DNA from 3 places in the Pseudoduganella albidiflava genome. Region 1 is predicted to be linked to each of the others. Evidence: predicted binding sites of a transcription regulator. Region 1 holds the regulator's gene; each other region holds the start of a gene.

Region 1 (3,261 bases):
GACGTGACCGGCAGCGGGGCGAAGTGCCCCGGCGTGCCGCGCAAGGTGCCGATCGCATCGCGCAGCCGCATCAGCGGCGACATCAGCCGCAGCGTGATAAAGGTGATGACGGCCGCGGTGACGAGCGAAGCCAGCGTGCCCCACAGCGCAAGCCGCACCAGCAGGTCGTCGAACGGCTCGAACGCTTCCTCGGCAGGCAGGTTGGCGATCAGGATCCATGGGACGGTCTTCAGGCGCTTGTAGCTGAGCAGCGCGCGCACGCCGCGGCCGTCGGTGCTGATCGTGGTGCCTTCGAACCCTCCGCGGATCGCCAGCACGGTGGCGGCATAGCCTTCCTGGCCGCGTGGCTTCAGCAGGCGGGCAGGGTCCGGGTGCACCACGTAGACCGATGGTTCGTAGCCGGTGACGATGTAGTAGTAACCGGTGCGGCCCACCTTGGCCGTGCGCAGGTGGCCCAGCAGGTTGTTCTTGTACAGGCGCAGCACGCCGATCAGCACGCAGGCCACCTCGCCTTCCTCGCTGAGCACGGGGGCGACCATCTGCACGACAGGTTGCCGGTTCGCCCTGCCGATCACCGGTTCCGCGATCAGGGGCGCCTTTTCCTGCATGACCCGCTGGAAGTACGCGCGGTCCGTGACGCTGACGCCGGGGCGGCCCGGCAGCGCGGGGATATCGGCCACGATGGTGCCGGCCGGGCTGACGACGATGATGTCATCGAACAGGCGAAGGACGGCGCGGTAGTCGTAGTGGGCACGCAGCGCGGGCGGATCGGCGCAGATGTCGCCGGGCTGCCAGCGTGCCGATTCGGCAACGATGTCACGCAGCAGCGTCATCTTTTCATCCACCTCGAGCGCGGTGCGCGCGATCAGCGCATCCTGCTGGGCAAACAGCACGCGCGTGAAATCCTCCTGCATGCGCCGGGCCTGCAGCACGGTGACCAGCGCGATCATCACGATGCACGTGACGGTCGTCGCCAGCGCGACTTTCGCTTTGATACCAAGCGGACGCATTGTCTCCCCCGCCCCGATGTTGTCGGGACACTATGCGCCGCTTCCCCGCTGGCGCACTGTGCGGAAGGGCACGCAAGCTGCAAGTTGCGCGGTTGCCCGGACAGCGGGATCGAGGCGGGATCGAGGCGGGATCAAGTACACTGGAGGTCAACCGACAATGGACGATGACATCGGACCCGACAATGATGCATGAGCTGCCATCCCTGACCCTGCCCGGCGCCACGATCGAGATCCTCAAGGCACGCTGCTCGACCTGCAGCATGCACCAGCTGTGCCTGCCGATGGGGCTGGACATGGGCGACATGGACAAGCTGGACAAGATCATCGGCCGCCGCCGCAAGGTGCAGAAGGGCGAGAACCTGTTCCGTATCGGCGAGCCGTTCACGAACCTGTACGCGATCCGGCTCGGCCATTTCAAGACTTACCAGATCAACGCCAACGGCGAAGAACAGGTGACGGGCTTCCAGATGGGCGGCGAACTGCTGGGCATGGACGCCATCAGCACCGACAGGCACTATTGCAGCGCGCTGGCGCTGGAAGACAGCGAGGTCTGCGAGATCCCCTTCGCCAGCCTGGAACAGCTGCTGGTGGACATGCCCACGCTGCTGCGCCACTTCCACCGCATGATGAGCCAGGAAATCACGCGCGAGCAAAGCGTGATGCTATTGCTGGGCAATATGCAGGCGACACAGCGCTTCGCCGCCTTCCTCGTCAACCTGGCTTCGCGCTACGAGGCGCGCGGCTACTCGAGCACCGAGTTCCAGCTGCGCATGTCGCGCGAGGATATCGGCAACTACCTGGGGCTGACGATCGAGAGCATCAGCCGGCTGCTGAACAAGTTCAAGAAGCAGGGCTTGCTGATGGTGGCGAACCGGGAGGTCAAGGTGCTCGACCTGCCCCGGCTGAAGGCAATCACGGCGGGGACCGAGACCTGCGCGTGATGCCGCTTAGATAAGCCCACCCCAAGTGCAAATGCCGGGGTCAGACCCCACGGGTCTGACCCCAGTCCTTCGCCTTTGGGGTGAATGCATGCGCTTCCACCGGTATTCGCCGGCCAACCGATGCAGCTTGATGCAGCAGCGGCGCCTGCTTTATTCCGAAGCCGCCAGCGTCAATTCACGCTCCACCGGCCACTGCCACTGCCCCTCCAGGCGCCAGGTGCGCCGCTCGTCTTCCACCAGCACGGTCCAGCGGCTGCGTTCGAGCAGCGGCAGCGGCACGGCGAAGCTGCCGCCGGCATCGGGCCGCACCAGGAGCCGCAAGTCCTTCTCCGGCTGGGTGGCGTGCGCCAGGTGCACGTGCAAGGGCCCGGGCAGCGGCGCGCTGGCCGATAGCCGGCCGTGCAATACCCCGTGCGCGGCATCGTAGCGCAGGGCGGCGGCGGCATGCAGCGCGGCGGCGGTGCGGTCGCGCCGCAAATCCTGGTTGATCGCCTTGCCCCGCTTGTAATAGTCGCCCACCACCAGCGCGTCCTGCTGCGCGAAGGCCAGCCAGCCGGTATAGAAGCCGGCCACCAGCACGGCGGCCGGGCCGGCCATCAGGAGCCAAGGCCAGCGCTCGCGGTACCAGGGCGTGGCGGACATCGTCATCGCTTGCATGGTCATCTCCTCAGCGCGGCACGATGAAGACCGCGGGTTCTTCGACGGCCAGGCGCGCATCGTCCAGCGCCGTCAGCGTGAATGTGATCGGGTTCGAGCCGGTCTTGCCCGCGCCCCGCAGTGCCTCCCCTGGCACGCGCACCCGCACCGGCACGGCGCGCGTTTCGGTGGCGGCCAGTGCCACCACGTCGTCCGTCGCCAGCGCCAGGCCGGGCAGCCCGGCGGCCGCGATCCGGTAGCGGTGCGGCTGCTCCGAGGTGTTCATGATCTGCAGCCGGTACACGTTCTCGATCGCGCCGCCGTCCACTTCGCGGCCCATCGAACCGCGGTCGCGGATCACGTCCATCTTCAGCGGCGTGCGGGTGGCCAGCGCGAAGCCGACCGCCAGCGTGATGGCCAGCAGCGCCGCGCCGTACGCCAGCACGCGCGGGCGCAGTGCCCGCTGGCGGATCTCTGCCGGCGCCAGGTTCGCCGTCATGGCCCGGTCGGTGCTGTAGCGAATCAGGCCGCGCGGCTGGCCGACCTTGTCCATTACGCTGTTACACGCGTCCACGCAGGCGGCGCAGCCGATGCATTCGTACTGCAGGCCGTTGCGGATGTCGATACCGGCCGGGCAGACCTGCACGCACATCGTGCAATCGATGCAGGCGCCG
Region 2 (3,261 bases), 1.5 Mb from region 1:
CCGGCCGGTCCGCCGCGGCGGCCAGCGCCGGTGTCCGGCCGCCAACGACCGGCGATCGGCGCCATCGACCGGCAAGCAGGCTACTTGTTCACGGCCCGCTCGCCGCTACCGGCGGATGCCGCGGCGGCATCCTTGTGCTGGTGCCGCGCGGCATACCCCTGGCACCAGCGCGCCAGCGCCTGCCGCTCCGCTTCCAGCACGTCTTCCAGGTCGAAATACTGCGCATTGTTCATGGTACCGCAGCAGGCGCGGCGGTCCTGCATCGCCTGCGGCTGGTCGACGATCGCGGCCGCCAGTGTCGCATGGGGCGGCACGTCGTCCGACAGCGGCGTGTCGGACACGACCACTTCGCGCAGCGTGAAGCGGTTGCGGATGAAGTTGCGGTACTCGACCGGCTTGCCGTCCGCCTCGGCCAGGCGCAGCATGTGGTTCGCCACGTCCGCATAGGTGGCGCCCGCGTCCGGCGCGGCCACCAGCGCGCGCAGCGTCAGGCTGCACAGGTAGCCGCCCACCCGGTGCAGCACGGCGGCGTCGTCTTCCAGCCCAGGCTGGCGTTCGTACGAAAAAATGTCGGCCAGGATATCGTAGACGGCCCCGGTGAACACCTGCGAGATCGCGTGCACCTGGTTGCTCGTTTCCGCCAGCGTCAGGTCGTTGTCGGCGTTGCGCAAGCCATTGCTGCGGCCCAGCGCCAGGCCGAACTGTTCGGCCATGTCGGCCAGGAAGGTCTTGTCGTGCAGGTCGGCCCTGGTCTGCGCGATGACGGCTTCCACCTGGTCCATCTGCGACAGCGCCAGGAAGATCGCGGTCAGGTCGCCGAACGATTCGTGCAGGCCGCCCGTTTGCGGCGGCGCGGAAGACAGGATCCACTTCGGCTTCAGCCCGTCGAGCACGGCGTGGGCCGTTTCATGGGCAACAATGTCGAACGAGCGGCAGGTGAACATGCGCTCCGGCGCGCCGCTGGGAATGAAATGGCCGAATTTCAGGGCCCGTTCGGTGCGGCTGTAGTAGGCGTTCATCACATCCGGCAAGCCGTGTGGAAAAACCTGCAGCGGCGCCGTGTTGTTGCCGCTGTTCCAGGCCCACGGCAGCAGGGCGCCGCTGTCGTCCGCCGCCAGCACGCGCTGGTACATCGTCAGCGTCTGGCGCACCACCGTGAAGGTGTGCACGGCATCGAACTGTTCGGTGTCCGGCGGCACGATGAAATCGCCGAACGCGTTCGGGCTGACCGGCGCGATGCCGGGCTGGCCGGACGTGATGCGGGCATCGCGCGGACCTTCCAGGATCACGCCGTGCAGGAAGGCCTTGCGGGTGCCCACGTCGCTGACGGAAGGGTCCTGCTTCCACATCAGCACGCGTGCGCCGGCCGAGGTCGCCGGTACCGGTTGCGGCACGCCGGGCGCTGACCTCAGCCGCGGGTAGCCCGGCTGCTCGGTCAGCTTGGCCACCTTGCGGTGGGTCCGGTAGGGGGCGGACGGGGTCGGCACGAATCCCACCGGCAATTCAGGGCGGGTCGCCAGCACGGCTTCCAGTCCCGGCACGATCACTTTCTGGTCCATGGCTATCTCCTCGGTATCGACACGTGCGTTGCAGGGCACTTGGCAGTTCCGCACCCCGAGGAACGATGGTCATCCCGGGCCAACTACGGAAGTTTGATCCGCGTCAAACTTCGCACGCGCATGCATTGATATATGCCCTTTCACTATTGCTGACTTACAATTCCTGTCTGCATAGCCTGGAGGAGCGCATGACGCCCAGCATCATCGAAAGTGCCGGCGCGGTACTGTTTGCCGTCGCCATCCTGCATACCTTTTCCGCCCAGGTGTTCGAGCGCCTCGCGCAACGCTTTCCCGCGCATGCCGGCATCTGGCACCTGCTGGGCGAGGTCGAGGTGGTGTTCGGCTTCTGGGCCATGGTGCTGGTGGCGTTCATCGCCATCACGGGCGGCACGGGCGACGCGGTAGCCTACGTGGACAGCCGCAACTTCACCGAGCCCATGTTCGTGTTCGTGATCATGGTGATCGCCGCCACGCGGCCGATCCTGCAAACGATGAAATCGGCCGTGGCATTGCTGGCCCGCGCCATACCGCTGCCGGATGGCGTGGTGACCTGTTTCATCGTGCTGGCCGGCGTGCCGCTGCTGGGCTCGTTCATCACGGAACCGGCCGCGATGACGCTGGCCGCGCTCATCCTCTCCGAGCGCATCTTCGCCAGCGGCATCTCGGAACGGCTGAAGTACGCCACGCTGGGCGTCCTGTTCGTCAACGTGTCGATCGGCGGCACGCTGACCCCGTATGCCGCGCCGCCGGTGCTGATGGTGGCCGCCAAGTGGGGCTGGGACTTGCCGTTCATGCTGTCGCACATCGGCTGGAAGGCGGCGCTGGCGGTGGTTGTCAACGCGGCCGGCGTCACGGCGCTGTTCGCCCGCGAACTGGCCGCGCTGCGCCCCGCCGCCACGGCCGGGAAGGATACCGCCGTGCCGCTGCCACTCGTGCTGGCGCACCTGGCATTCCTGGCCGGCGTGGTGCTGTTCGCGCACCATCCGGCCGTGTTCATGGGCCTGTTCCTGTTCTTCCTGGGCGTGGCACATTCCTACGAGCGCTTCCAGGACCGGCTGATCCTGCGCGAGGGCTTGCTGGTGGCATTCTTCCTGGCCGGCCTGGTGGTGCTGGGCGGACAGCAGCAGTGGTGGCTGCAGCCGGTGCTGATGAGCATGAGCAGCGATGCCGTGTTCTATGGCGCGACGGCGCTGACAGCGGTCACCGACAATGCCGCGCTGACTTACCTGGGTTCGCTGGTGGAAGGCTTGAGCGACGAATTCAAGTACGCGCTGGTGACGGGCGCGGTGGCGGGTGGCGGCCTGACCGTGATCGCCAATGCGCCGAACCCGGCCGGCATGTCGATCCTGAAAGGGCACTTCGCGCTGGAGACGGTATCGGCGCTGCACCTGCTGCTGGCCGCGCTGCCGCCGACGGCGGTGGCGATCGCCGCCTTCCGTTTGCTGTAGCCGCCTGCTGGAAAGGCTGCCGTTATGGCATGATGGCGCCTTTTTTTGCCGACCCCAAGCATGATCAACATCATCCAACCCCATAACCTCGCTCCCGACGCGGCGCGTGCCGCCGCCCAGCAAGTGGCCGACAAACTGGCGCGCGAACTGGACCTTTCCTGCCAATGGCAGGGCGACGTGCTGCGTTTCGGAAAAAGCGGCGTGGAAGGCACGCTGACGCTGCTGGACAAGCAGGCGCAGATGGAAATCAGGCT
Region 3 (3,261 bases), 1.7 Mb from region 1:
ACATTTGCGTAGGGAGCATGCTGATCTCCTGATTTCAGGTCATGTAGTTCGGATTAAAAAACGTATAATTTTTGGTTCGTTTAAAACTATTCAAAACTTATCTTGCGGCTTGCATTCAGCCTGTTTGCAGCTTGTTTGCAGCTTGTTTGCAGCTTGTTTGCAGCTTGTTTGCAGCTTGTTTTCAGCTATTCAAAACTCGTTTGCGGCCTGTTTTATGGCTTGTTGTCGGGCTTGTTGCCGGGACTTCTCCGAGGTGTGCAGGAAACCGGCCCTGGTTTGAAACTGCCGGTTATATTTTTCCGCCGCCATCGGTCGTGCTATCAATCGGCTTCAAATCGGCTTCAAATCGCCTTCGAATCGCCTTCAAATCGCCTTCAAATCGCCTTCAATCGGAGTAGATGTACGGCAACTCGCCTTGAATGGTTTCAGTATGCCAACGAGGGGTGGGGAAGGATATCGGTATGCGCTGAATATGCTCGTAGGAGCCGGCGCAGATCTGTAGGAATATTCCTACTGATCGATATCATGCGTCAGAGTGGGAAAGAGGCCCCGAGCGGGGCCAGGCAGGGTCAGGACTTGAAGGGAGACAGCAGTTTGTGCGCTACGGCGTATTGAACCATTTCCGACAGTGAACTCATCCCCATTTTCTGCATGATCCGGGTTTTATGGGTACTGACGGTTTTTACCGACAAGTGCAGGCTATTGGCGATTTCGGTGATCGACTTGCCTGAAACGAGCAGCGAAAAAACCTCGAATTCACGGTCCGATAACTGTTTATGCAACAGGCTTTCATTGGGCATCATGATATTCAGGGCCAGCTGCTCGGCGACCTCGGTACTGATATAAGGCCGTCCGGAGGCCACCTTGCGAATGGCGCCCACCAGCTGCGTTCCGGCGCTTTCCTTGGTCAGGTAACCCTGGGCGCCGGCGCGAATGGCCCGCACGGCATACTGTTCTTCTTCGTGCATCGTGAGAATCAGCACGTTCAGCTTGGGGGCTTCGCTGCGAATCTGGCGGATCAGGTCGACACCGCTGCGGCCTGGCATCGACAGGTCGAGCAGCAACAGGTCGAAGCCACCCTGGCGCACATGGCGCAGGACCTCGAAGCCGTCGACGGCTTCGCCAACGATGTCGATGTCGGGGGCGCCATCGAGGATGCGCTTGAGGCCCTCGCGCATGATGGTATGGTCGTCTGCGATGACTATTCTGATCATGGATGGTTCGGTGACACTCCGGTATTGCTTATCGTCATCCCGATGGCACCCTGCGGCGCAACACCACGCGCGAGCATGGGGTGCGGCAGGCAAGACGGCATCGAGGGCAAGGGCATCAGGGGCGAAAGCATTCAGTGCGGCGGTGGCGGGTGTTGCAAGACCTATTCAGGCAGGGGTTCTTTCAGCAGGCGGTGCACGAGCACCGGGATCTTCGAGTGGGACAACACCTTGTTCGTGACACTGCCCAGCAACAGCTGGCCCCAGCCGCTGCGCCCATGGGAGCCGATGAAGATCAGGTCGCAACCCTTCTGTTCGGCGATTTCTACGATCTTCAGCGCCGCGCTTTCGGAAAATGCCGTCATGCTTTCGCACGGCACGCCTTTCTTGTCGCACGATGTCACGATCGACTGCACGTGGTCGCGGCCGGCGCGGCCCATCGCGGCACGGTATTCCTCTTCGCTGGGATAGCTGGGCGGAATGATCTCGACATAGATCGGATACTGGTATTCGGGCGCGACAAACAGGGCCAGCACTTCGGCGCCGAGTTGCTGGGCGAACGATACACCGGCGCAGGCAGTCATCCGGGACACGGCGGAACCATCGGTGGTAATCAGAATTTTCCGGTACATACCCGCTCCTTGAATGCATGCGCACCCGCATTGTAGTCCCGATTCACGCCCTTGTCTGGATGCAAACACTTGATCTTCCTCAATGGAGAGATGAGGGAGAGATGAGCTCGGCACAACATTGCTGTCGATACTATCTTTGTACATGACAAACATCGCGGCAGGCATCGCGACCCAAATACAACAGAAACCCTTTTTTTCCAGTTGCCGCGCAGGATTGAACCAACCGAGATTGAACAAGCGGACGGGCCCCTGCTACACTCGCGGAAGTGCGTTAATATTGCCGTGAGTCATCAAGCAAGACACACAGGTAGTTGATACGAAAGCATTTTTTGAATATGGAGAAGCAGGGATATGACCGACGCCGCTGATGATTTCGACGCATTATTCGAGGAAGTGTCCGCGCAGCGTGCCAACGCCACCCCGGCACCGGCACCGGCTCCGGCCCCCGCGCCGGCCGCGGCCGCCGCCGATGACGACCTGGAAAATCTGTTCGACGAAATCGCCTCGACCCGAACCGCGGCTCCTGTAGCCACCGCAGCGCAGGCCGCTGCCCAGATCGCGGATGCGCCGGTCGCCGAGGAGGGTGCGCAGGATGGCACGATGTTCGAACGCCTGGGCGGCATCGTCCGGCTATTGCACGACTCGTTGCGCGAACTGGGCTACGACAAGGCGCTGACCGAGGCCTCGAGCCAGATCGTGGATGCCCAGGACCGCCTGGAATACGTGGCTTCGCTGACCGAGCAGGCCGCCAACAAGGTATTGAACACCCTCGACGACGGCATGCCGGCACAGGACGTGCTGTCGAAGAAGTCGAAGGAAATGGAAGACCGCTGGGCCGCGCTGTTCGAAGGCAAGCTCAGCATTGAAGAATTCAAGGCGCTGGCCGGCGATTCGCGTGCGTTCGCGCATGCCGTGTCCGAAGCCACCGAAGCGGAAAAGGCGCGCCTGCTGGAAATCATGATGGCGCAGGACTTCCAGGACATCACGGGCCAGCTGATCAAGAAGGTCGTGATCATCACCAAGACGGTCGAGCAGGAGCTGGCACAGTTGCTGAAGGATAATGCACCGCCCGACAAGCGCGAACTGATTGCGCAGAAAGAGGCCCTGGAGGTGTCGCTGATGAGTGGCCCGTCGGCCCCGTCCGTGGCCCTGAACCAGGACAACGTGGACGACCTGCTTGCCGACCTGGGGTTCTGATGGACGATATGCTCAAGGAGTTCGTCGTCGAGGCGATGGACCTGGCGGTCAATGTCGAGGAGCACCTGCTGCGCCTCGAGCGCGACCCCGACAACAAGGAAACGCTGAACGCCGTGTTCCGTTCGTTCCACACCATCAAGGGTGGCGCGGGCTTCATGAACCTCGGCGCGCTGGTGTCCGCCTGCCACCTGACGGAAAACCTGTTCGACGCGCTGCGCACC

What was found. Region 1 encodes FNR, which switches genes on or off when oxygen is low (the NO sensors DNR and NnrR bind a similar motif). Its sites were predicted from a motif close to TTGATNNNNATCAA; they were not measured.
Region 2: EYF70_RS23035 (gluzincin family metallopeptidase) is a predicted target of FNR. The motif match lies at 1,653-1,666, and genes of this name have one in related genera.
Region 3: EYF70_RS05275 (universal stress protein) is a predicted target of FNR. The motif match lies at 1,913-1,926, and genes of this name have one in related genera.

Annotation. Positions count from the first base shown of each region.
Region 1 is NZ_CP036401.1:7,015,554-7,018,814, forward strand. It holds gene EYF70_RS29185 (response regulator) at 1-1,010, opposite strand, end outside; gene fnr (fumarate/nitrate reduction transcriptional regulator Fnr) at 1,193-1,951, shown strand; gene EYF70_RS29195 (FixH family protein) at 2,102-2,608, opposite strand; gene ccoG (cytochrome c oxidase accessory protein CcoG) at 2,619-3,261, opposite strand, start outside.
Region 2 is NZ_CP036401.1:5,563,515-5,566,775, reverse strand. It holds gene EYF70_RS23035 (gluzincin family metallopeptidase) at 81-1,559, opposite strand; gene EYF70_RS23030 (putative Na+/H+ antiporter) at 1,748-3,007, shown strand; gene EYF70_RS23025 (polyhydroxyalkanoic acid system family protein) at 3,068-3,261, shown strand, end outside.
Region 3 is NZ_CP036401.1:1,238,211-1,241,471, forward strand. It holds gene EYF70_RS05270 (response regulator) at 570-1,214, opposite strand; gene EYF70_RS05275 (universal stress protein) at 1,376-1,843, opposite strand; gene EYF70_RS05280 (protein phosphatase CheZ) at 2,195-3,040, shown strand; gene EYF70_RS05285 (chemotaxis protein CheA) at 3,040-3,261, shown strand, end outside.